Regions from separate parts of the Kitasatospora sp. HPM-01-4 genome, predicted to be linked through region 3. Evidence: riboswitches for the same ligand, from Rfam matches in the RefSeq annotation. Region 3 holds a riboswitch; each other region holds the start of a gene.

Region 1 (7,652 bases), 6.3 Mb from region 3:
GGCCGAGGCGGCCGCCGAGGTACATGTTCCCCTGCTCGCGCTGCGCCGTCCCAGCTGGGTGCCGGTTCCCGGGGACCGCTGGCACCCGGTGGACTCGCTGGCCGAGGCTGCCGACGCCCTGCCGGGCCTGGGCCGCCGGGTGTTCCTGACCACCGGACGCCAGGGGCTGGCCGCCTTCGCCCACCTCACCGACCACCACTTCCTTGCCCGTTCGGTGGACGCCCCCGAGGCGCCGATGCCCCCGCACACCGAAGTCCTGCTGGACCGGGGCCCGTTCACCCTGGACGGCGAGCGGGCCGTCTGCCGCGAGCACCGGATCGACGTCCTGGTCACCAAGGACAGCGGCGGTGCGGCCACCGCCCCGAAGCTGACGGCCGCCCGCGAACTCGGCCTGCCGGTGGTCATCGTCCGCCGCCCCGAACTCCCCCGGGGCGTCCCGGCCGTCCCGGACGTCCCGGGCGCCCTCGCCTGGCTGGCGTCTCCGGTACGGGCACTCTGACGGCCGACGGCACGCACCGGCCCCGGTCCGACTACCGGCTCGGCCGGCCCGTGCCCGGGCGCCCGCCGGAGATCACCGCCGGCCGAACCGGGCCGGGCCTACCCGGCGGTGATCCGCCGCAGCGCGTGCTCGACCGCGGTCTCCAGCGCCGTTCCGGCGGGGACGGAGATCTCCGGGATGACGCCCACGCCCTCCCAGTTGGTGCCGGTGACGGGGTTGATCGAGCGGGCGGTCGGTACGGTCACGGTGACGTGCGGGGTGACGGAGATCCGGGCGGTGGGGTGGGCACCGCCCCGGGTGGTCTCGCCGACCAGGGTGGCCCGCTTGGTGGCCTGCAGGTTGTAGGCCAGTTCCTCGCCGCCGGAGAAGGTCGAGTCGCTGGTCAGCACGTAGACCGGCCGGTCGAGGTAGCGAGGGGCGGGCAGGTGGGTGGAGGTCCAGTACTGGCGGGTCGATTCGGTCTTGCGGTCGTAGACGTCGTTGAGGTGGGTCTCGCCGTCCGGGAAGAAGTAGCTGCACCAGAGCGCGACGCCCGAGGGCAGGCCGCCGATGTTCTTCCGGAGGTCGAGGATCAGGGCCTCGGTCCGGGCCAGGAGCTGCATGGCGGCGGCGAAGGTGCCGGCGGCCGTGGCGGGGTCCGCGATCAGACGCAGGTCCAGGTAGCCGAGGTTGCCGTCGAGCCGTTCGACCCGCTGGACACCGAAGTTGGCCTCCACGCACATCGACTCGAACCGCGCCTCGGCGAGCTCCTCCGGCTCCTCCTCCATCGGCTGCGGCTCCTGTTCGTACAGCAGCCGCAGGTGCTTGTCGGGGCAGGCCTCCTGGAGGTGCGCGGTGACCGCCGCGCACAACTCCGGTGCCGCCAGGCCCTCGTAGGTGCCGGCGGCGAGGTGTCCGCGGATCGCGGTCTCGATGGCGGCGGTGCGCTCGGGGAAGACGTACCCGGCGGTGATCAGGGCGAGGGCCCTGTCGAGTGTTCCGGCCGTGTCGAGTGTTCCGGCCGTGTCGGCGATTGTCGTCATGAGCCGCGATGGTAGCGGGAGGCCCCCGGTGAGCCGACCGATTATCAGACCGCGGGAACGGGCGGCGGTGCGCCGCGCGGGTACCCCTGCCCCGGGAGACCTTCGACGGGGCGTCAGGCGGGTGTTCTGCCCGACTGACGCCCCGTCGCGGACCGCTCAGGCCGAGGGGTACCGGCGCGGCGTCCACACCACCTCGGTGCCGTCCTCGCGCCGGACCGCCTGGGTCTGCGAGGAGCCGACCAGCAGGATGGTCCGCATGTCGACCTGGGCCGGGTCGAGTTCGGCGAGCCGGACGGTCCGGACCCGCTCGGTCGGACCCCCCACGTCGCGGGCCATCACCACGGGGGTGTCGGGGGCGCGGTGTTCGAGGAGCAGGTCGCGGGCCAGGCCGACCTGGGTGGTGCGGCTCTGCGAACCGGGGTTGTAGAGGGCGAGCACGAGGTCGGCCTCGGCGGCGGCGCGCAGTCGCCGGGCCACCGCCTCCCAGGGCTTGAGCCGGTCGGAGAGCGAGACCACCGCGTAGTCGTGGCCGAGCGGGGCACCGGCCCGGGAGGCGGCGGCGTGCGCGGCCGTCATCCCCGGCACGATCCGTACCGGCACCGAGCGGTAGGGCTCCTGGCAGGCCGCCTCCAGTACGGCGGTGGCCATCGCGAAGACACCCGGGTCGCCGGAGGAGACCACGGCCACCCGGTGTCCGCGCCGGGCGAGGTCCAGGGCGAACTCGGCGCGTTCGGCCTCCACCTTGTTGTCCGAGCCGTGCCGCCGCTGGCCGGGACGGACGGGTACCCGGTCGATGTAGGTGGTGTAGCCCACCAGGTCGGTGGCGGCGGCCAGTTCACCGCGTGCCTCGGGGGTCAGCCAGAGCGGGCCGGCCGGCCCGAGGCCCACCACCACGACCTCGCCCTCGCCCTCGCCCTCGCCCTCGCCCTCGCCGTCGGCGCACTGCGCACCCTCGGCGGTCCCTGCGGGTTCGACGGGCGCGCCCCCGATCCGGCTGGGCAGTACGGCGACCGAGAAGTACGGGACACTCGCCGGATCCACCTCGGCCAGCGGCTCGGTGCGCTCGCCCGCCATGGTGGCCCGCTCGACGTACCGGGCCTCGGCCAGCCGCCCGGAGCGCTCCAGCGCCCGCCGCACGGTCGGGAAGGTACGGCCCAGCTTCATCACCACGGCGGAGTCGGTGGCGGCCAGCCGCGCCGTCAGCTCCTCCTCGGGGAGGGTACCGGGCAGGATGGTCAGCACCTCGTCGGCCTCGACCAGCGGCTCACCCAGCCGGGCGGCGGCGGCGCTCACCGAGGTCACCCCGGGCACCACCTCGGTGGGGTAGCGGTGCGCCAGGCGCTTGTGCATGTGCTGGTACGAGCCGTAGAACAGCGGGTCGCCCTCGGCCAGTACGACGACGTCCCGGCCCGCGTCCAGGTGGGCGGCCAGCCGGGCGGCGGCCTCCTCGTAGAACTCGTCCAGTGCGCCCCGGTAGCCGCCGGGGTGGTCGGTGGTCTCGACCGTGACCGGGTAGACCAGCTGCTCCTCGATCTGGTCGCCGCGCAGGTAGCGCTCGGCTATCGAGCGGGCGATGGAACGGCCGTGCCGGGCGCTGTGGTACGCCACCACGTCGGCCCGGCCGATCAGCGCGGCGGCCCGGACGGTCACCAGCTCCGGATCGCCGGGGCCGAGGCCGACACCGTACAGCCGCCCGCTGGCGACTTCCTGATGCTCCGTCACTCTTCTTCACTCGCAATCGCGTTGACGGCGGCGGCGGCGATCGCGCTGCCTCCGCGCCGACCGCGCACCACCAGGTGCTCCAGGCCGGACGGGTGTGCGGCCAGCGCCTCCTTGGACTCGGCGGCGCCGATGAAGCCGACCGGCACACCGATCACGGCGGCCGGACGCGGCGCACCGGCCTCGATCATCTCCAGCAGCCGGAACAGCGAGGTCGGCGCGTTGCCGACGGCGACCACCGCGCCCTCCAGGCGGGGCAGCCACAGCTCCATCGCGGCGGCACTCCGGGTGTTGCCCATCTTCCTCGCCAGCTCGGGCACCGAGGGGTCGGAGAGGGTGCAGATCACCTCGTTGTCGGCGGGCAGCCGCTTGCGGGTGACCCCGCTGGCCACCATCGACACGTCGCACAGGATCGGCGCACCGGCGTGCAGCGCGGCGCGCGCGCTCGCGACCACGCCGGGCGACCAGAGCAGGTCCTCGACCAGGTCGGTCATGCCGCACGCGTGGATCATCCGCACGGCGACCTGCGCCACGTCGGCGGGCAGGTGGGCCAGTTCGGCCTCGGCCCGGATGGTGGCAAAGGACTGGCGGTAGATGGCCGCGCCGTCCTTCTCGTACTCGATCACTTGATCCTCCGGGCCTCGGCCACTGCCTCGGCCATCCGCTCTGTCGTCACGTTCACTGACACATCCGCCGGCGCCTTCGCCGAGGCGCCGACGCGGGTCACCCGGTAGCCCTGCCCCGTGGCGAGGACGTCCACCCACTCCCCCGCCGGATGCCCGCACCGCCGCTCGCAACCGGACCAGTGCACGGGCAGTCCGCCCGGGGCGGACCGCCGCGCCGCCGCGTCCAACGCCCGTGCCGCGTCGGCCCGTACGTCGGCCCGCGACCTGGCGCAGCCGGGCAGCCCGGTGCAGGCACTGGCCCGCTCCCAGGCCGAACCGGGGTCGGTACGGAACCCGGCCGCCGCCAGCTCGGGCAGCCGGCCGGCCGCCGCCCCCGGCAGGATGACTCCCCTCCAGGGGGTCAGGCGCAGTTCCCCGGCCGAGGCCGCGGCCAGCAGCCGCCACCGTGCCGCGCCGACCCGGCCGAACCGCAGGCCGACCGAGAGCCCGCCGGGCAGGGCGCCGGGGGCAGGGGCGGCGCCGGGCAGGGCCGGCAGCTCTTCGGTGCCCGGGTCGAGCAGTTCGGGCGCCTCGCGCAGGTGCCAGGCCTTGGTGCCGGTGGCGCGCAGCGCGTGCAGGAACTCCTCGGCGGCGCGGACCGCACCTTCGGCGGCGCGGCCGGGCGGCACCGGGCGGGCGGTGGCGGCGCGGCCGAGGCGCAGCAGGGCGCCGCCGCCGGCGGTTGCGATCAATGTCACATCGGCGTCGAGGGCGGCGACGTCACCGCGCCCGTCGTCCAGGGCGAAGAGGAACTTGCCGGAGAGCCCGGCCGCCGCCTCGCTCGCGCACAGGCGCCGGTCCAGTTCGCGGGCCCAGTCCTGGACGTCGGCGTGGCCGAGGCCGTCCAGCCCCGCGGCCGGGGAGGCGACGATGTTGCGGACCCGCTCATGGGTGTCCGAGGGCAGCAGTCCGGCGGCGCGCAGGCGGCGGCCGAGTTCGAGACCGGAGTCCGAAGGCAGGCCGCGCAGTTGCACGTTGCCGCGCGAGGTGGTCTCCAACTCGCCGTCGCCCAGCTCCTCGGCGGCCTCGGCGAGCGCGATCGCCTGACGGTCCGTCAGCAGTCCGCCGGGTATCCGGATCCGGGCGAGGGAGCCGTCGTCGGCGGTGTGCAGCCGCAGGGCCCCCGGACAGGCGTCCGAACGGTCGCGGTCGGGCGCACCGGGGCCCGGCACGACGGCGTCGGGTGTGGGTGGCATGGCGGCGAGCATACAGATCACCGCTCGGGGTGCACCGTACCGAACAGATCACACTCCCCCCAGGTCAGTCGCAACCCGTACGATGCTCCCGGGCGGCCCGCGCGGGCGGCCTGACGGCATATGCGGAGGAAACCGGTGGAAAACCGGTGCGGTCCCGCCACTGTAACCACGGCTCAACTGGGCCCTGGGAGCCAGGTACTCCCGCCGTCCTCGACCAGCCCGGGGCGCGGACCCCGAGGAAGGCCAGAAGTGATGCGCTCCCGCATGCCCGGGTCCGCCGTGCTCCGCCCGCTGTGTGCCGGGTGTGCCGAGCCGGCGCCGCACGCTCCCACGCCACCCGTTCCCGTGGGCCGGCCGGGCACCCGCCGCACTCCGCCGTCCGCCGAGCACCGCACCGCTCGGCCCACCATCCACCAGGCCGGGAGGCCCACCGCATGATCCTGCTGCTGTCGACCTCCGACACCGATCTCCTCAGCGCCCGCGCCTCGCAGGGCCCGGTGCGCTTCCGCCTCGGGAACCCGGCCCGGCTGACCCCCGAGGAGCTGCCCGCGCTGCTGGAGGGCACCGAGCTGGTGATCGTCCGGCTGCTCGGCGGCCGCCGGGCCTGGCAGGAGGGCCTGGACGCGCTGCTGGCCGGCCCTCGCCCGGTGGTCGTGCTCACGGGTGAACAGGCGCCGGACGCCCAGCTGATGGAGCTGTCCACCGTCCCCGCCGGGATCGCCGCCGAGGCGCACGCCTACCTGGCGCACGGCGGCGCGGCCAACCTGGCCGAGCTCGGCGCCTTCCTCTCCGACACCGTGCTGCTCACCGGCCACGGTTTCGCCCCGCCCGCCTCGGCCCCCGCCTGGGGCCCGCTGGAGCGCACGCCTTCGACCACCGAGGGCCCCCTGATCGCGGTGCTCTACTACCGCGCCCACCACATGAGCGGCAACACCGCCTTCGTCGAGACCCTGTGCCGGGCGATCGAGGACCAGGGCGGCCGTGCGATGCCGCTGTACTGCTCCTCGCTGCGCGGCGCCGAGTCCGAGCTGCTGGCCGAGTTGGGCCGGGCCGACGCGATCGTCACCACGGTGCTGGCCGCCGGCGGCACCCGCCCGGCCGAGGCGCAGGCGGGCGGGGACGAGGAGGCCTGGGACGCGGGCGCGCTCGCCGCGCTCGACCGGCCGATCCTCCAGGCGCTCTGCCTGACCTGGTCGCGGGCCCAGTGGGAGGGCAGCGACGACGGCCTCTCCCCGCTGGACACCGCCACCCAGGTCGCCGTACCCGAGTTCGACGGCCGCCTGATCACCGTCCCGTTCTCCTTCAAGGAGCTGGACGAGGACGGCCTGACCGTCTACGCGGCCGACCCCGAGCGCGCCGCCCGGGTCGCGGGCATCGCGATCCGGCACGCCCGGCTGCGCCATGTCCCGCCCGCCGAGAGGCGGTTGGCGCTGGTGCTGTCCGCGTACCCGACCAAGCACGCCCGGGTCGGCAACGCGGTCGGTCTGGACACCCCGGCCAGCGCGGTCCGGCTGCTGCACCGGCTGCGCGCGGAGGGCATGGACCTCGGTGACGAGCTGCCGGGACTCGACGTCGGCGACGATGCCTCACACGAGGGCGATGCGCTGATCCACGCGCTGATCGCGGCGGGCGGCTACGACCAGGACTGGCTGACGGAGGAGCAGCTCGCCCGCAACCCGGTCCGCATCCCGGCCGCCGACTACCGCCGCTGGTTCGCCGAGCTCCCCGCCGAGCTGCGGGAGCAGGTCGAGGAGCACTGGGGCCCGGCGCCCGGCGAGCTGTACGTGGACCGCAGCCGGAACCCGGACGGCGACATCGTGCTGGCCGCGATCCGCTCCGGCAACCTGCTGGTGCTGATCCAGCCGCCGCGCGGGTTCGGTGAGAACCCGGTCGCCATCTACCACGACCCCGACCTGCCGCCCTCGCACCACTACCTGGCGGCCTACCGCTGGATCGCGGCCGCCCGGGAGGACGGCGGCTTCGGCGCCCACGCGGTGATACACCTCGGCAAGCACGGCAACCTGGAGTGGCTGCCGGGCAAGACGGCCGCGCTGTCGGCCGCCTGCGGTCCGGACGCCGTACTCGGCGACCTCCCGCTGATCTACCCGTTCCTGGTGAACGACCCGGGCGAGGGCACCCAGGCCAAGCGCCGTGCCCACGCCACCCTGGTCGACCACCTGGTCCCGCCGATGGCCCGCGCCGACTCCTACGGCGACATCGCGCGCCTTGAGCAACTGCTCGACGAGCACAGCAACATCGCCGCGATGGACCCGGCCAAGCTGCCCGCGATCCGCGCCCAGATCTGGACCCTGATCCAGGCCGCCCGGCTCGACCACGACCTCGGTCTCCGGGAGCGCCCCGAGGACGACGGCTTCGACGACTTCCTGCTGCACGTCGACGGCTGGCTGTGCGAGGTCAAGGACGCCCAGATCCGGGACGGCCTGCACGTCCTCGGCCAGGCCCCGGTCGGCGAGGACCGGATCAACATCGTGCTCGCCATCCTGCGCGCCCGGCAGATCTGGGGCGGTGTGAACGCTCTGCCCGGCCTGCG
Region 2 (7,652 bases), 220 kb from region 3:
GACCAGCCGCCCTCGATCACACCGGGCACCCTCGCGCTGTTCGCGGACACCCTCGGCGACGACGGCGTCATGACGCTGCGCTTCGACAAGTACTTCACCGGCCGGACCGGCGCCGGTGCCTACCAGGGCGACCCCGGCCGGGTCGACCTGGCGGCCTTCACCCGCCAGGCCGCGGCGGCCTACGCCACCCTGGGCGCGCAGCCGGAAGCGGACCCGCACGCCCTGCTGATCCTGGGTCACAGCGAGGGCGGAATGCAGGCGCTCCTGCTCGCACGCACCGTACGGCCCGCACCCGCCGGACTGGCCCTGGTCGCACCGCAGGACGAACGCTTCCTGGACCTGCTCGGCTTCCAGCTCGATGCCCTGCTCGACGAGGGCGCGGCAGCCGGCCAGTTCACCGAGGCGGTCGCCCAGGCCGACAAGGCAGGCGTCGCCGCCGCGATCGCGGACTTCCGGGCCGGCCGCCCCGCGGACACCAGCAGCCTGCTGCCGCCGCTCGCCACGCTGCTGAACGCGCTGTTCGGCCCGAACAACGCCCGTTTCGTACGCAGCGACGACGCCGTCTACCCGCCCGACGCCGCCCGCGGGCTGCGCCCCGGCACCAGGGTGACCGTCATGTGCGGCACCGCCGACCACAACGTGCCCTGCGCCACCACACCTCCGCTGCTCGCCGCGCTGGACCAGGCGCACACCACCGGTCCCGGGCTGCGCACCCTGGACGGCCTCGACCACTACCTCCACCCGTCCGGCACCCCGGTCAACGACCGGATGCTCGCCCCGGCCGCCGTCGCGGCACTGCACGAGTTCGCCCGGCCCTGGAAGCGTTGACCTCCTCGCCGCCCCGGGGTGTGGCGATACCGGCGCGCGCCGGTGTGCTGCCGACCGGATTGACAACCCTCTAACGCCGACCGCGGCTGCGATACCGAGACGCTCGACGTTCAGCTGTCGAGGGCACTCATCATGCGGTCGGAGGGGGATGGCATGGCACAGGTCGACGAGCAGGTCGTGGCACCTGCGTACACCGAGCGTGCACTGATCCAGGGCACGGCGTGGGTCCTGGTGCTCCTGGCTCTGGGGCTGGACATGGCCCACCAGTCTTGGCGGGTCCTGGCCATCGCCGCCGGTGTGGTCCTCCTGGCCAGCACCGGCCTGGCGATGCGGCTGAAGAACGTCAACCTGGTCGCGTTCCTGGAGAAGACGGCCATCTGGGCCGCTCTGATACTGCTGGTCCTCCTGGCGGAACTGGGCGTCGAAGCCCACTGGGAGATCACCTCGGTGACCGGCAGGGAGGTCACGACGGCCACCGTCCTCGTCCTGGTCGGTGACCTGGTCGCCGAAGTCCGCGACCACCTCAGCGAGCGCGTCGGCCGGCACCAGGCCCGCGACCAGATCCGGGACTCCGTCAACACCGTCGGGCTGGCGATCTCCTGTCTCCGGCGCTGGAGGGACAAGTTCAAGGCACGCCTGGGGTGAGCTCCCCGAGGAGCGGCTCACCCCAGCGGGCCTGACCGAAGTGGGACCGGTCCTGATGCCGTCTCAGCAAGTGGACTGCGGGGATTCGGTGTTCTCCCCGTCGGCGGTTCCGCTCTAAGCTGGTCGGGCAGCTGGTTCGCCCTGCCCGCCAGGTAGGCGCGTCGTAAGAGGGAACCCGGTGGGAATCCGGGACTGCCCCGCAGCGGTGAGTGGGAACGACCGCCGTCATACGCACTGGGCCCATCCGGGTCCGGGAAGCGACGGCCAGTAGGTGACCGCCTTTCCCGGGCGGCCGTGCCCGCGAGTCCGAAGACCTGCCCGCTGCCCGCGCGCGACCGATCGCGGGCGGCTGTCCCGGTGACCACGAGGGCGGGTCGGCGTACATACCAGGCGGGGCCGCGCGCGTGCGGGTGTCCGTCCGGTTCGTCACCCCTTCGCGCTCCCGTGCCGTCGCCGGGCACTTGAGGAGAAAGACTCGCGAAGGAGAGTCCCTTGACAGCGAAGTCCGCAGCCGTGGCCACCCGGGCCACCGCGCACGGCTACCCGCGGCAGGGCCGCAACCGGGAACTGAAGAAGGCCATCGAGGGGTACTGGAAGGGCACCGTCACCTCGGCCGCCCTGCGGGCCACCGCCGCCGACCTGCGCCGGGAGAACTGGGCGCAGCTCGCCGAGGCCGGCGTCCAGGAGGTCCCCACCGGCGACTTCTCGCTCTACGACCACGTGCTCGACACCACCGTCGCCGTCGGCGCGATCCCCGAGCGGCACCGGGCGGCGGTCGACGCCGATCCGCTCGACGGCTACTTCGCCATGGCCCGCGGCACCCAGGACGTCGCGCCGCTGGAGATGACCAAGTGGTTCGACACCAACTACCACTACCTGGTACCCGAACTCGGTCCCGACACCGCCTTCACGGCGGACCCGGGCAAGCAGGTCGGCGAGCTGCGCGAGGCGCTCGCCCTCGGCCACGCCGCCCGCCCGGTACTGGTCGGCCCGGTCAGCTACCTGCTGCTCGCCAAGCCGGCGCCCGGGGTGGCCGCCGACTTCCAGCCACTCACCCTGCTCGACCGGCTGCTCCCGGTCTACGCCGAGCTGATCGCCGCCCTGCGCGCCGCCGGGGCCGAATGGGTGCAGCTCGACGAGCCCGCCCTGGTGCAGGACCGCACCCCGGCCGAGCTGAACGCCGCCGCCCGCGCCTACCGCGAGCTCGGCGCCCTCACCGGCCGGCCGAAGCTGCTCGTCGCAAGCTACTTCGACCGCCTCGGCGAGGCGCTGCCGGTGCTGGCCAAGGCCCCGATCGACGGCCTCGCGCTGGACTTCACCGGCCCCGCCGCCGGCAACCTGGACGACCTCGCCGCGGCCGGCGGGCTGCCCGGCAAGCGCCTGATCGCCGGGGTGATCGACGGCCGCAACATCTGGATCAACAACCTGGAGGCCTCGCTCGCCACCCTGGCGACCCTGCTCGGCCTGGCCGGCCATGTCGACGTCGCGCCGTCCTGCTCGCTGCTGCACGTGCCGCTGGACGCCACCGCCGAGCGCGACCTCGCCCCGCAGATCGCCCGCTGGCTCGCCTTCGCCCGCCAGAAGGCGACGGAGACCGCGCTGCTGGCCCGCGCCCTGCGCGAGGGCACCGGGGCGATCGCCAGCGACCTGGCCGCCAACCGGGCCGACCTGGCCTCCCGCGCCAACTCGCCGATCACCCACGACCCGGCCGTGCGCGCCCGCACCGCCGCCGTCACCGGGGACGACGCCCGCCGCTCCCAGCCCTACGCCGTTCGCACCGAGGCCCAGCGCGCCCGCCTCGGGCTTCCGCTGCTGCCGACCACCACCATCGGCTCCTTCCCGCAGACGACCGAACTCCGGCTCGCGAGGGCAGACCTGACGGCTGGTCGGATCGACCGGACCGCCTACCGGGGGCGGATCGAGGCCGAGGTGCGCGAGGTGATCGCCTTCCAGGAGAAGGCCGGGCTGGACGTGCTGGTGCACGGCGAGCCCGAACGCAACGACATGGTCCAGTACTTCGCCGAGCAGCTGACCGGCTACCTGGCCACCCGGCACGGCTGGGTGCAGTCCTACGGAACCCGCTACGTACGCCCGCCGGTGCTGGCCGGCGACATCTCCCGTCCGCACCCGATGACGGTCGACTGGTTCCGCTACGCGCAGAGCCTGACCGACCGTCCGGTGAAGGGCATGCTCACCGGTCCGGTCACCATGCTCGCCTGGTCATTCGTCCGCGACGACCAGCCGCTCGCCGAGACCGCCCGCCAGGTGGCCCTCGCCCTGCGCGACGAGGTCACCGACCTGGAGGCCGCCGGCGCCGCCGTCATCCAGGTGGACGAGCCGGCCCTGCGCGAGACCCTGCCGCTGCGCGCCGCCGGCCGCCCCGCCTACCTGGCCTGGGCCACCGAGGCGTTCCGGCTCGCCACCTCCGGCGTCCGCGCCGACACCCAGATCCACACCCACATGTGCTACGCCGAGTTCGGCGCGATCATGACGGCGATCGACGAGCTCGACGCGGACGTCATCTCCCTGGAGGCCACCCGCTCGCACATGCAGGTGGCCGGCGAGCTCGCCGGGACCGGGTACCCCCGCGAGGTCGGCCCGGGCGTCTGGGACATCCACTCACCGCGCGTTCCGAGCACGGACGAGGCCGTGGAACTGCTGCGTGCCGGGCTCGCGGCGATCCCGGCCGAGCGCCTGTGGGTCAACCCCGACTGCGGTCTGAAGACCCGCGGCTGGAGTGAGACCCGCGCTTCGCTGGACAGCCTGGTGGGCGCCGCCCGCCGGCTGCGGGAAGAACTCGCGGGCTGATTCGGCGCGCAGGGCCGAGGGGCGGGCACGGGACCAGGTCGGTGCCCGCCCCTCGCACTCGCGTCCTCCCCGCGCGCACCTGCGGATTTCCGACACTCACGGCGCCATATCCGCGAATTCTGCGAATCCGCTTCGGTGGTACCTTCGCAACCATCCGGGGAAGAGAAGAGGGGTGCGTCGCACCATGGCACGTCCCGCCGGGCGCAAGATCTTCGCCCACGCCAAACTGCGCCGGCTGCGCCGCGAGCACGGTATGAACCAGGTCGAGCTGGCGCAGGAGCTGTCCATCTCGACCAGCTATCTCAACCAGATCGAGCACAGTCAGCGCCCGCTCACCGCCGCCGTGCTGCTGCGGATCACCGAAGTGTTCGGTGTGGACCCGGAGTTCTTCTCCGAGGCCGACGAGGAACGGCTCGCCACCGACCTGCGCGCCGCCCTCGCCGACGAGGCATGCGGATCCCCTGTCGCGGCCCAGGAGATCGCGGAGGTGAGCCGCGACCATCCCGACGTCGCCAGGGCGCTGATCACGCTGCACCGCAGCTATCGGGAGGCGGCCGCCAGGGTCGCCGATCTCGGCGCTCCCGGTGGCCACGCGGCACTGGGTACGGCCGAACCCCACGACGAGGTACGGGACTTCTTCTACGCGCACCACAACCACATAGCCGCCCTGGACGAGGAGGCCGAACGCACCGCGTCCTGCCTCGCGGCGACCACGGCCGGCCGCATCGCCGCCGCACTGGTGACCAGACTCGGTGAGCGGCACGGGGTGCGGGTGGTCGATGCCGACCAACAGCGGGCCGAGATGCGGCGGTTCGAGGCGGCGAGCGGCACGCTCCGGCTCTCCCCGTGGCTGACCGACGGCCAGCGGGCGTTCCAGCTCGCCACCCAGCTGGCCCTGCTGGAGCACCGGCCGCTGCTCGACGCGCTGGTCTTCGCGGCCCAGCTCTCTCTCACCTCCCCCCAGGCGGCGGACCTGGCCAGGATCGGCCTCGCGAACTACTTCGCCGGAGCCCTGCTGATGCCCTACACCGCCTTCCACGCCGCCGCCGAGGAGCTGCGCTACGACATCGAACTCCTCCAGGCCCGCTTCGGCGTCGGCTTCGAGACGGTCTGCCACCGGTTGAGCACCCTGCAGCGGACCGGGCACCGTGGCGTGCCGTTCTCCTTCCTGCGCGCCGACCGGGCGGGCAACATCTCCAAACGGCAGTCCGCGACCGACTTCCACTTCTCCCGCCTCGGCGGCACCTGCCCGCTCTGGACGGTCTACGAGGCGTTCTCCGCCCCCGGGCGGATCCTCACCCAGGTCGCCGAGATGCCGGACGGGAAGCGGTACTTCTGGATCGCCCGCACCGTGACGCACGGCGGCTTCGGCCACCGTGCGCCACGCAGCGAGTTCGCCGTCGCGCTCGGCTGCGAGCTCCGCCACGCCCACCGCCTCGTCTACGCCGAGGGCGTCGCCCTCGACGGCCGGCAGGCGGCCACGCCCATCGGCCTGGGCTGCCGGATCTGCGAGCGCACGGACTGCGCCCAGCGAGCGCGCCCACCGGCCGGCGGGCGGCTCGTCGTGAACCCGGACCGCCGCACCAGGGTGCCCTACCCGGTCCTCGTCGACGGGCGCGAGGCCCGACCGGGAAACCCGCGCTGAGCTGCCGGACGGCCCGGTGCCGGTCCTGCTACGGAGAGGCCGGCACCGGCCGCTGCCCCGGGCCGTCGTACGAGGCCATCGGCCGGATCAGCGCGTTGTGGGCGAGTTGCTCGGTGATGTGGGCGGTCCACCCGGTGATCCGGCTCATCACGAAGATCGGGGTGAACACCGGGGTGTCGAAGCCCATCAGGTGGTAGGCCAGGCCGGCCGGGTAGTCCAGGTTGGGATGGATGCCCTTGCGCTCCAGCATGGCCTCGCGCAGCGCCGTGTGCAGGGCGGCCAACCGGGCCGTCCCGGGATCGGCGGCGCGTGCCACCAGTCCGTCGAGGGCGTCCTGCATGATCGGGACGCGGGAGTCGCCGTGCCTGTAGACGCGGTGGCCGAAGCCCATGATCTTCCGCTTGGCGGCCAGCGCCTCGTCGAGCCAGTCCGTGGCCCGGGCGGGGTCGCCGATCTCCTCCAGCATGTGCATCACCGCCTCGTTGGCGCCGCCGTGCAGCGGGCCCTTCAGTGCCCCGATCGCCGCGGTGACCGCGCTGTACAGGTCGGACAGGGTGGAGGTGACCACCCGGGCGGTGAAGGTGGAGGCGTTGAAGCTGTGCTCGGCGTACAGCACCAGGGAGATCTCGAAGCAGCGCACCACCTCGGGAGCGGGCACCGCGCCGAAGCACATGTGGAAGAAGTTCTCGGCGTAGCCGAGCTCCGGGTCCGGCGGAATGGGGGCCAGCCCCCGTCGGCGGCGCTGGTCCGCCGCGACTACGGTGGGCAGTTTCGCCAGCAGGGTCAGGGACTTGGCGAGGTTGGGGGCCGGCCGGCCGTCGTCCTCGGCGGGGTCCTCGGCGCCGAAGAAGCTGACGGCCGTGCGCAGTACGTCCATCGGGTGGCAGGTCTCGGGCAGCTTGGCGAGCAGCTCGGCGGTGGTGCGGTCGAGCGGGCGCAGGGCGCGCTCCGTGGCCCGGAACTCGCGCAGCTCGGCCTCGTTCGGCAGGTCGCCGTGCCACAGCAGGTAGGCGACCTCCTCGAAGGAGCGGTGGGCGGCGAGGTCCTGCACGGGATAGCCGCGGTAGGTGAGGGAGTTGGTCTCCTGGATGACGGTGGAGATCTCGGTGGTGTCGACGACGACACCGGCGAGTCCGCGGTGGATCTCGGGTCCGGTGGTGGACATGGTGGTGCCTCCGGTGCGTCAGGTGCCGGGCGGGAGGGTGAAGTCGAAGACGGCCGTGTCGAAGGACGAGTACTCCTGGTAGCCGAGGAGTTCGTAGAGCCGGGAGCGGGGCTGCATGCGGGGCAGCAGGGCGGCCTGGGTGCCGTCGGCGGCGAGGGTGCGCAGCCCGTCCTCGACGGCTCCCATGGCCAGGCGCAGCAGGGTGACGGGGTAGAGGGCGATGTCGTAGCCGAGGTCCTGCAGGGTGCGGGCGTCCAGCAGGGGCCCCTTGCCGAACTCGGTCATGTTGGCCAGCAGCGGGACGTCGACGGCCTTGCGGAAGGCCTCGAACTCGGCTTCGTCGGCGAGTGCTTCGGGGAAGATCGCGTCGGCGCCGGCGTCCACGTAGGCCTTGGCACGGTCGATGGCCGCGGCCAGGCCCTCGACGCCGCGGGCGTCGGTGCGGGCCATCAGCAGGAAGTCCGGGTCGCGGCGGGCGTCGACCGCGGCGCGCAGCCGGCGGGTCATCTCCTCGCGCGGCACGACCGACTTGCCGTCGAGGTGGCCGCAGCGCTTGGGGTT
Region 3 (7,652 bases):
GTACCAGCTCTCGGCCCCGCCCGTGGGGTGATCGCCGCCCCTGGCCAACCGCCGCTTGGCCAGGGCGACTTGGCGCCCGTCGCGCTCCACCCGCTGGCGCCCGGCCGGGACCCGGCCGACCACCGCCCGCCGATGGCGACCAGGCGCCGGCCGCACCGACGACGCCTCGCGACCACCTCCACCGCTCCCCCGACGACTGCCCCGCCCCGACCCCGGAGACACCGTGACCACCCCGTTCCCTGACGACGCCTCCCTCACCCCGCCGCCCGGGTGCCCCGCGCACGGGCTCGGCCCCAACGGCCTGCGGCGCCTGTACGGACCGGAGGCCGAGGCCGACCCGGCGGGCCTGTACGAGAAGCTGCGCGCCGAGCACGGCGAGGTGGCGCCCGTGCTGCTGCACGGCGACCTCCCGGCGTGGCTGGTCCTCGGCCACTCGGCGAACCTCGCCGCCATGCGCACGCCCTCCCGGTTCTCCCGGGACTCCCGCCGCTGGACCGCCTTCCAGAACGGCCTGGTCACACCGGACTCCCCGCTGATGCCGGTGATCGCCTGGCAGCCGCTGTGCGTGTTCGCGGACGGTGAGGAGCACAAGCGCCTGCGCGGGGCGGTCACCGACGGTCTGAACCGCTTCGACCGGCGCGGTGTCCGCCGCTACGTCACCCGCTACGCCGACCAGCTGATCCAGGAGTTCGGGCCCACCGGCCAGGCCGACCTGGTGGCCCAGTTCGCCGAACGCCTGCCGATGCTCGTCATGACGCAGCTGCTCGGGATGCCCGAGGACTACGGGCCACGGCTGGTCGACGCCGCCCGGGACCTGATGAAGGGCACCGAGACGGCCATCGCCAGCAACGACTACGTCGTGGCGACGCTGCGCCGGATGATGGAGCGCAAGCGGGAGGAACCGGGCCACGATCTCGTGACCTGGCTGATGCGGCACGACGCCGGGCTCACCGACGACGAGGTGCTGGAACACCTGCGGGTGGTGCTGCTCGCCGCGAACGAGACGACCGTCAACCTGATCGCGGACACCCTGAAGCTCGTCCTCACCGACCGGCGGTTCCGCGCCCACCTGTCCGGCGGCCACATGACCCTGGCCGACGCCCTGGACCAGGTCCTCTGGGACGCCCCGCCGATGTCGCTGGTAGCGGGCCGCTGGGCCACCGGCGACACCGAACTCGGCGGCCGGCGGATCAGGGCCGGCGACATGCTCCTGCTCGGTCTCGCGGCCGGCAACGTCGATCCGGCCGTCCGTCCCGACCCGTCGAAGCCGCTCTTCGGCAACCGCTCGCACCTGTCCTTCGGCAGCGGCCCGCACGAGTGCCCCGGTCAGGACATCGGCCGGGCCATCGCGGAGACCGGCATCGACATCCTGCTGACGCGCCTGCCCGACCTCCAACTCTCGGTTCCCGAGTACGAGTTGACCAGGACCTCGGCCTGGCTGTCCCGGCATCTGGTCGATATCCCGGTGGACTTCACCCCGCGGACGGCCAAGGCGGAGGCGGTGGTCTCCGAACCTGCCGAACCCGCCGATCCCACGACCGAGCCGGCGACGCCGTCCGCGGCGCCCGCTTCCGCAGCGCCTGCCGCCGCAGCACCCACGGCCGCAGCGCCCGTCGCCGAGCCTGCGGCCGCCGAGTCACCCGAGTCGGCCACCGTCGAGGCGCCCGCTTCCGCAGCGCCCGCCACGGAAGCGCCCGCGCCGGAACCCCCCGTCCCACCTGCCGCCGTCCGCCAGGAGCGACGCAGCTGGTGGGACGTCCTGACCGGGGTATTCCGGTCCTGACGAGGGCGGTCTGCCCCGATCCCCGACGCCGTGCCCGGCCGTTCCCGTGCGCTGCCGCTGCCCGGGAACGCTGCCCGGGAACGAGGGGGGCCGGCTCAGGGGGCGATCGGCAGCTGCCGCTTGTGTTCGGTGAGCCGGTAGCGGCGGACGATGACCTCGAAGGCGGCCTCACCGACCGGCTTGCCCTCCAGCAGGTCGTCGATGTCGTCGTAGGTGACGCCGAGCGCGTCCTCGTCGGGCTTGCCCGGGTCCAGTGTCTCCAGGTCCGCGGTCGGGGTCTTCCAGACCAGCTCGGACGGCGCACCCAGAGCCTGTGCCACGGCCCGTACCCGCCGCTTGGTGAGGCCGGTGAGCGGGACCACGTCGGCCGCGCCGTCACCGAACTTGGTGAAGAAGCCGGAGATCGCCTCGGCGGCGTGGTCGGTGCCCACCACCAGGCCTTCGTGCGCGCCCGCCACCGCGTACTGGGCGATCATGCGCTGCCGGGCCTTGATGTTGCCGTGCACGAAGTCCCGGTGGTGCGCGTCACGGAAGACCGTGCCACCGGCCGACACCGCCTCCATCGCGGCGTCGCCGGCGGGCTTCACATCGACGGTCAGGACCCGGTCGGGCCGGATGAACTCCAGGGCCAGCTGCGCATCCTTCTCGTCGGCCTGCACGCCGTACGGCAGCCGCATCGCGAAGAACGTAGCTTCCCGCCCGGCGGCACGGACCCGCTCGACCGCGAGCTGGCACAGCCGGCCGGCGGTCGTGGAGTCCACACCGCCGCTGATGCCCAGCACCAACGAGCGCAGGCCCGTGGAGGTCAACCGGTCGGCGAGGAAGGCCACTCGGCGTTCGATCTCCTGATGTGCGTCGAAGGACGGGCTCACCTGGAGATCCCGGGCGATCTCCTGCTGCAGGGATATGGACGCCGCGTCGGTCACGGTCGCTCCTCGGTCGGGCCCGTGGGCAGACTGGGCACGCGCCGCCGAGCCGGGGCCACAGACGCGCGTACGGGACGGAAGAACTCTAGAGGACGGCCGCGAAGTCCCATTCAGGGCGGGTGCGGGGGCGGCCGTCGGGCCTGCCGTCGCAGCGCTGGTCCACCGGTGGCAGCTGCCGCACCGGCCGCCTTATGGTGAGAGGGCGCCTCCGGCCGGGTCCGCTTCCCGCCGGTCGGCCGGCGCGTCCGCCCCGAGCCGGTGCTTCCGTCCCCGGGCCGGTGCGGAGCGCCCATCGGACAGGTGCCCGTCCCGGCCGCCTCTCCGTGCCCTGCTCACGACGACTGGGGAGGGGTGTCGCCATGGCCGTACTCTCCCGGGAGCCCGTACCGCAGCCGGTGCTGTCCCCGCTGACGGCGGCGGCGATCTTTCTGGTGGTGACGGTCGATCCCGGCGGTGAGCCGGTCGTACGAGGGCTGCTGTCCGATCTCTCCGGGCTGCAGCGGGCCGTCGGCTTCCGGGCGCCGAACGGGATGCTGAGCTGTGTCACCGGCATCGGGTCACAGGTCTGGGGACGGCTGTTCAGCGGGCCGCGCCCGGCCGAGCTGCACCCGTTCCGCGAGCTGGCGGGGCCTGGACACCGCGCCGTTTCGACGCCCGGTGACCTGCTGTTCCACATCCGGGCCGGACGGATGGACCTGTGCTTCGCGCTGGCCTCCCAGCTCATGGACCGTCTCCGCGGCGCTGTCACGGTATGTGACGAGGTGTATGGATTCAGGTACTTCGACGAGCGCGACCTCCTCGGCTTCGTCGACGGGACGGAGAACCCGGTGGGCCGGGCGGCGAGTGCGGCGGTCCTGATCGGCGACGAGGACCCGCGGTTCGCCGGCGGGAGTTATGTGATCGTGCAGAAGTACCTGCACGACCTCCCCGCCTGGGAAGCCCTTCCGACCGAGGCGCAGGAGCTGGTGATCGGACGTCGGAAGGCGACCGACATCGAGCTGGACGACGAGATCAAGCCGCCCGACTCACATGTCGCGCTGAACACGCTCGTCGATCCGGACGGGACGAAACACGAGATCCTGCGCGACAACATGCCCTTCGGCAGGGTGGGTGAGGAAGAGTTCGGCACGTACTTCATCGGGTACTCCCGATCCCCGGCGGTGACCGAGACGATGCTGACGCGTATGTTCCTGGGCGACCCTCCGGCCTCCCACGACCGCATCCTGGACTTCTCCACCGCGGTCACCGGTTCCCTGTTCTTCGTACCCACGGCCGACTTCCTCGACGGCCTTCCCGATCCGCCCGGCGCGAGCCACCGGGAGCCGGAGGCCGACCCGGCACCCGGTGTCCGGTCGCCGGCCGATGAGTCCCTGGGGATCGGCGACATGAAGAGGTCTCGACAATGAACAATCTGCACCGTGAACTGGCGCCCGTCTCCGCCGCCGCCTGGGACGACCTGGAGAACGAGGCGCGACGCACGTTCGAGCGCCATGTGGCCGCCCGCCGGCTCGTGGACGTCTCCACGTCAGGCGGTCTTCACCTGGCCGGGGTGGGCACCGGGCACCTGGAGGCGGCCGACGCCCCGGCCGACGGGATCATCGCCCACACCCGCCACTTCCAGCCGATCGTGGAGCTGCGCGTTCCGTTCACCGTCGACCGCGAGCAGGTCGACGACGTCGCGCGCGGCGCCAAGGACGCGGACTGGCAGCCGGTGATGGACGCCGCACGGCGGATCGCCTTCGCCGAGGACCGCGCGGTGTTCGAGGGCTACCCGGCCGCGGGCATCACGGGGATCCGTGAGAGCTCGTCAAATCCGCCCGTGAGGCTGCCTGTTGAGACACGCGACTACCCGAACAGCATCAGCCGGGCCGTGACCGAACTGCGGCTGGCCGGCGTTGGCGAACCGTACACGCTGGCGCTGAGCGCCGACGCGTACACCGCGGTCAGCGAGACGTCCGACTACGGCTACCCGGTCATCAAGCACCTCGCCCGGCTCCTGGACGGCGAGATCGTCTGGGCGCCCGCCATCGACGGAGCCTTCCTGCTGTCCACCCGGGGCGGCGACTTCGAACTCTGCATCGGCCAGGACGTGTCGATCGGCTACCTGTCGCACGACGAGCGGACCATCCGGCTGTATCTGGAGGAGACGCTGACGTTCCTGGTCCACACCGCCGAGGCCGCGGTGGCCCTTGTGTCGGGAGCACCGGGAACCGCGTGACGACCGGCGGCGACCGGACAGGTCCGGGTCGCACGCCCCGGGTCCGAGGACCTGGCGAGTCGCGGGCCGCGTCGGGTCAACTCCCCGACGCGGCCCGCGACTCGCCCTGAGTACGCCGTCGGTTCACTACCGTGCGCCGGTGATGTCGAACACATGCGCAGCTGAGCGGGCTTGTGCGCTGGTGATCCCGCCCCCTACGGTGACTGCTGCCGTGGTGTTCGGGAAGACCGGTGTCCTGTGCCTTGTCACAGGAAGTCCGGAGCGGCCCTCGCCACTGTGATCGGGGAGTCTCCGTACCGTCCCGCCGCGAGCCGGCGGGTGGTCACTGGGCGCTGTGCGTCCGGGAAGGCCGGGTGCGGAGGCGTTTGACCCGTCAGCCAGGAGACCGGCCACGGCACCGCTTGAGAACTGTCCACGAGGTGCTGGAGAGGCTGCCCGAAATGACCATGCCCAGAACCGTTGCCCCGGCGCCCGCCGCGGCCACCGCCGCCCCGTCACTGCGCTGGGAACGGAAGGACTGGATCCGCACCGGCGGACTGATGGCGGTGATCCTCGCCATGCACGTCACCGCCTTCGGCATCCTGATAGCGATGGTCGCCCCGCACCACTACGCCGTCGGCAACCAGGTCTTCGGCCTCGGCCTCGGCATCACCGCCTACACCCTGGGCATGCGGCACGCCTTCGACGCCGACCACATCGCCGCCATCGACAACACCACCCGCAAGCTGATGGCCGACGGCAAGCGGCCGGTGTCGGTCGGCTTCTGGTTCGCCCTCGGGCACTCCACCATCGTGGTGGTACTGGCCGGCCTGGTCGCCACCGGTGCCCATGTCGTCACCACGCTGACCAGCGACGACTCCAGCACCAAGCAGGTGCTGGGGGTGGTGTCCACCAGCGTCTCCGGCAGCTTCCTCTACCTGATCGCCGCCCTCAACCTGGTCTCCCTGGCCGGGATCTACCGGGTCTTCAAGGCGATGCGGGCCGGCGAGTTCGACGAGCACGAGCTGGAGAAGCACCTGGACAACCGCGGCTTCATGAACCGCATCCTGGGCCGGCTGACCAAGTCGATCAGCCGCCCCGGCCAGATGTACCCGATCGGCCTGCTGTTCGGCGTCGGCTTCGACACCGCGACCGAGGTCTCCCTGATGGTGATGGCCGGCTCGGGTGCCGCCGCCGGGCTGCCCTGGTACGCGATCCTCTGCCTGCCGCTGCTGTTCGCCTCGGGGATGAGCCTGTTCGACACGCTCGACGGCACCTTCATGAACTTCGCCTACCACTGGGCGTTCTCCAACCCGGCCCGCAAGGTCTACTACAACCTCACCATCACCGGCCTGTCGATCGCGGTCGCCTTCCTGATCGGCACCATCGAGCTCGTCGGTGTGCTGCACGACCAGCTGAACCTCACCGATCCGGTGACCGGCTGGATCTCCGGCATCGACCTGAACAACGTCGGGTTCATCATCGTGGGCCTGTTCGTGGTGGTCTGGGCCTGTGCACTGGCGTACTGGCGCCTGGCCAAGGTCGAGAGCCGCTGGCCCAGCCGCTGAGAAGGCCGTCGGGCCCACCCGTGCGCTCGCGCACGGGTGGGCCCTTCGCGTACCCGCTCCCCCGCCGTCACCGCACCTCGTCGCCGGTCGTCGGGCGGACCGGGTACGGGACGAAGGTGCTGGTGTGCTCGTCCACGGTGAGCGGGCGGCCGATCGGCGGAGCGGCCCGCTGCGGGCAGGCGGGGCGTTCGCAGGTCTTGCAGCCGAGGCCGATCGGGGCGGCGGCGCTCTCCTCGGTGAGGTCGAGGCCCGCGGAGTACACCAGCCGTGCGGCGTGGCGCAGTTCGCAGCCCAGGCCGACGGCGAAGGTCTTGCCGGGCCTGCCCCAGCCGCCGGGTGAGCGGGTGACGGCGCGGGCGGTCCACAGATAGCGCTGCCCGTCCGGCATCGCGGCGATCTGGACGTGGACGCGCCCCGGAGCGGAGAACGCCTCGTAGACGTTCCACAGCGGACAGGTGCCGCCGGCGCGGGAGAAGTGGAAGCCGGTCGCGGACTGCCGTTTGGAGACGTTGCCGGCCCGGTCGACCCGGACGAAGGAGAACGGCACCCCGCGCAGGCGGGGCCGTTGCAGGGTGCTGAGGCGGTGGCAGACGGTCTCGTAGCCGACGCCGAAGTGGTCCGCCAGGCGTTCGATGTCGTAGCGCGTCGCCTCGGCCTCGGCATGGAAGACGCGGTACGGCAGCACCAGGGCGGCGGCGAAGTAGTTGGCCAGGCCGATCCGCGTCAGGGACCAGGCGGTCGAGCCGTCCGGGCCGTCCTGGGCGGCGAGTTGGGACAGCAGGCCGTCGTGTTCCAGATAGGCGAGCTGAGTGGCCATCCGGAAGGCCTGCTGGCCCGGTCGCAGCCGGGAGGACAGGTGCAGCACCCGGGCACCGGCGTCGTAGCGGTGCAGCCGGTCGGGTCCGGTGCGGTCGTCATCGGTGGTGGCCAGGCGTACGCCGTGCCGGGTGGCGAGCCGCTCGGCCAGCACGCTGCGCACCTCACCGCGCCGCAGGCCGATGGCTTCGGCCAACTCTTCGGCCACGGTGTCGAGTTCGTGGATGTAGTTCCTCCGCCGGTAGAAGAACTCGCGGACCTCCTCGTGCGGGGTGCGGGTGCCTTCCGTACCCGGGAGGAGTCCGCGGTCGCCGGCCAGGACCGCCAGCTGTTCGGTGGTCTCCTGCTGGCTGCGCCGGAGG

Evidence for each region. Region 3 has a riboswitch for cobalamin ahead of nicT (Nickel transporter NicT). Riboswitches for the same ligand answer to the same signal wherever they lie in the genome.
Region 1: it holds a riboswitch for cobalamin, as region 3 does, so the genes downstream of both, cobN (cobaltochelatase subunit CobN) here and nicT (Nickel transporter NicT) in region 3, are expected to answer to the same signal.
Region 2: it holds a riboswitch for cobalamin, as region 3 does, so the genes downstream of both, metE (5-methyltetrahydropteroyltriglutamate--homocysteine S-methyltransferase) here and nicT (Nickel transporter NicT) in region 3, are expected to answer to the same signal.

Annotation. Positions count from the first base shown of each region.
Region 1 is NZ_JBPQGP010000005.1:7,028,332-7,035,983, reverse strand. Features, by position in the region: gene ACSMTC_RS30815 (cobalt-precorrin-6A reductase) at 1-499, shown strand, start outside; gene ACSMTC_RS30810 (S41 family peptidase) at 598-1,521, opposite strand; gene ACSMTC_RS30805 (precorrin-2 C(20)-methyltransferase) at 1,678-3,243, opposite strand; gene ACSMTC_RS30800 (precorrin-8X methylmutase) at 3,240-3,866, opposite strand; gene ACSMTC_RS30795 (cobalamin biosynthesis protein CobG) at 3,863-5,101, opposite strand; cobalamin riboswitch at 5,178-5,324, shown strand; gene cobN (cobaltochelatase subunit CobN) at 5,536-7,652, shown strand, end outside.
Region 2 is NZ_JBPQGP010000005.1:949,623-957,274, forward strand. Features, by position in the region: gene ACSMTC_RS03935 (alpha/beta fold hydrolase) at 1-828, shown strand, start outside; gene ACSMTC_RS03940 (hypothetical protein) at 982-1,473, shown strand; cobalamin riboswitch at 1,589-1,809, shown strand; gene metE (5-methyltetrahydropteroyltriglutamate--homocysteine S-methyltransferase) at 1,966-4,281, shown strand; gene ACSMTC_RS03950 (short-chain fatty acyl-CoA regulator family protein) at 4,466-5,926, shown strand; gene ACSMTC_RS03955 (bifunctional 2-methylcitrate synthase/citrate synthase) at 5,955-7,091, opposite strand; gene prpB (methylisocitrate lyase) at 7,110-7,652, opposite strand, start outside.
Region 3 is NZ_JBPQGP010000005.1:733,345-740,996, forward strand. Features, by position in the region: gene ACSMTC_RS03055 (GTP-binding protein) at 1-31, shown strand, start outside; gene ACSMTC_RS03060 (cytochrome P450) at 224-1,783, shown strand; gene nadE (ammonia-dependent NAD(+) synthetase) at 1,879-2,709, opposite strand; gene ACSMTC_RS03070 (Dyp-type peroxidase) at 3,069-4,115, shown strand; gene ACSMTC_RS03075 (family 1 encapsulin nanocompartment shell protein) at 4,112-4,927, shown strand; cobalamin riboswitch at 5,123-5,335, shown strand; gene nicT (Nickel transporter NicT) at 5,368-6,474, shown strand; gene ACSMTC_RS03085 (short-chain fatty acyl-CoA regulator family protein) at 6,542-7,652, opposite strand, start outside.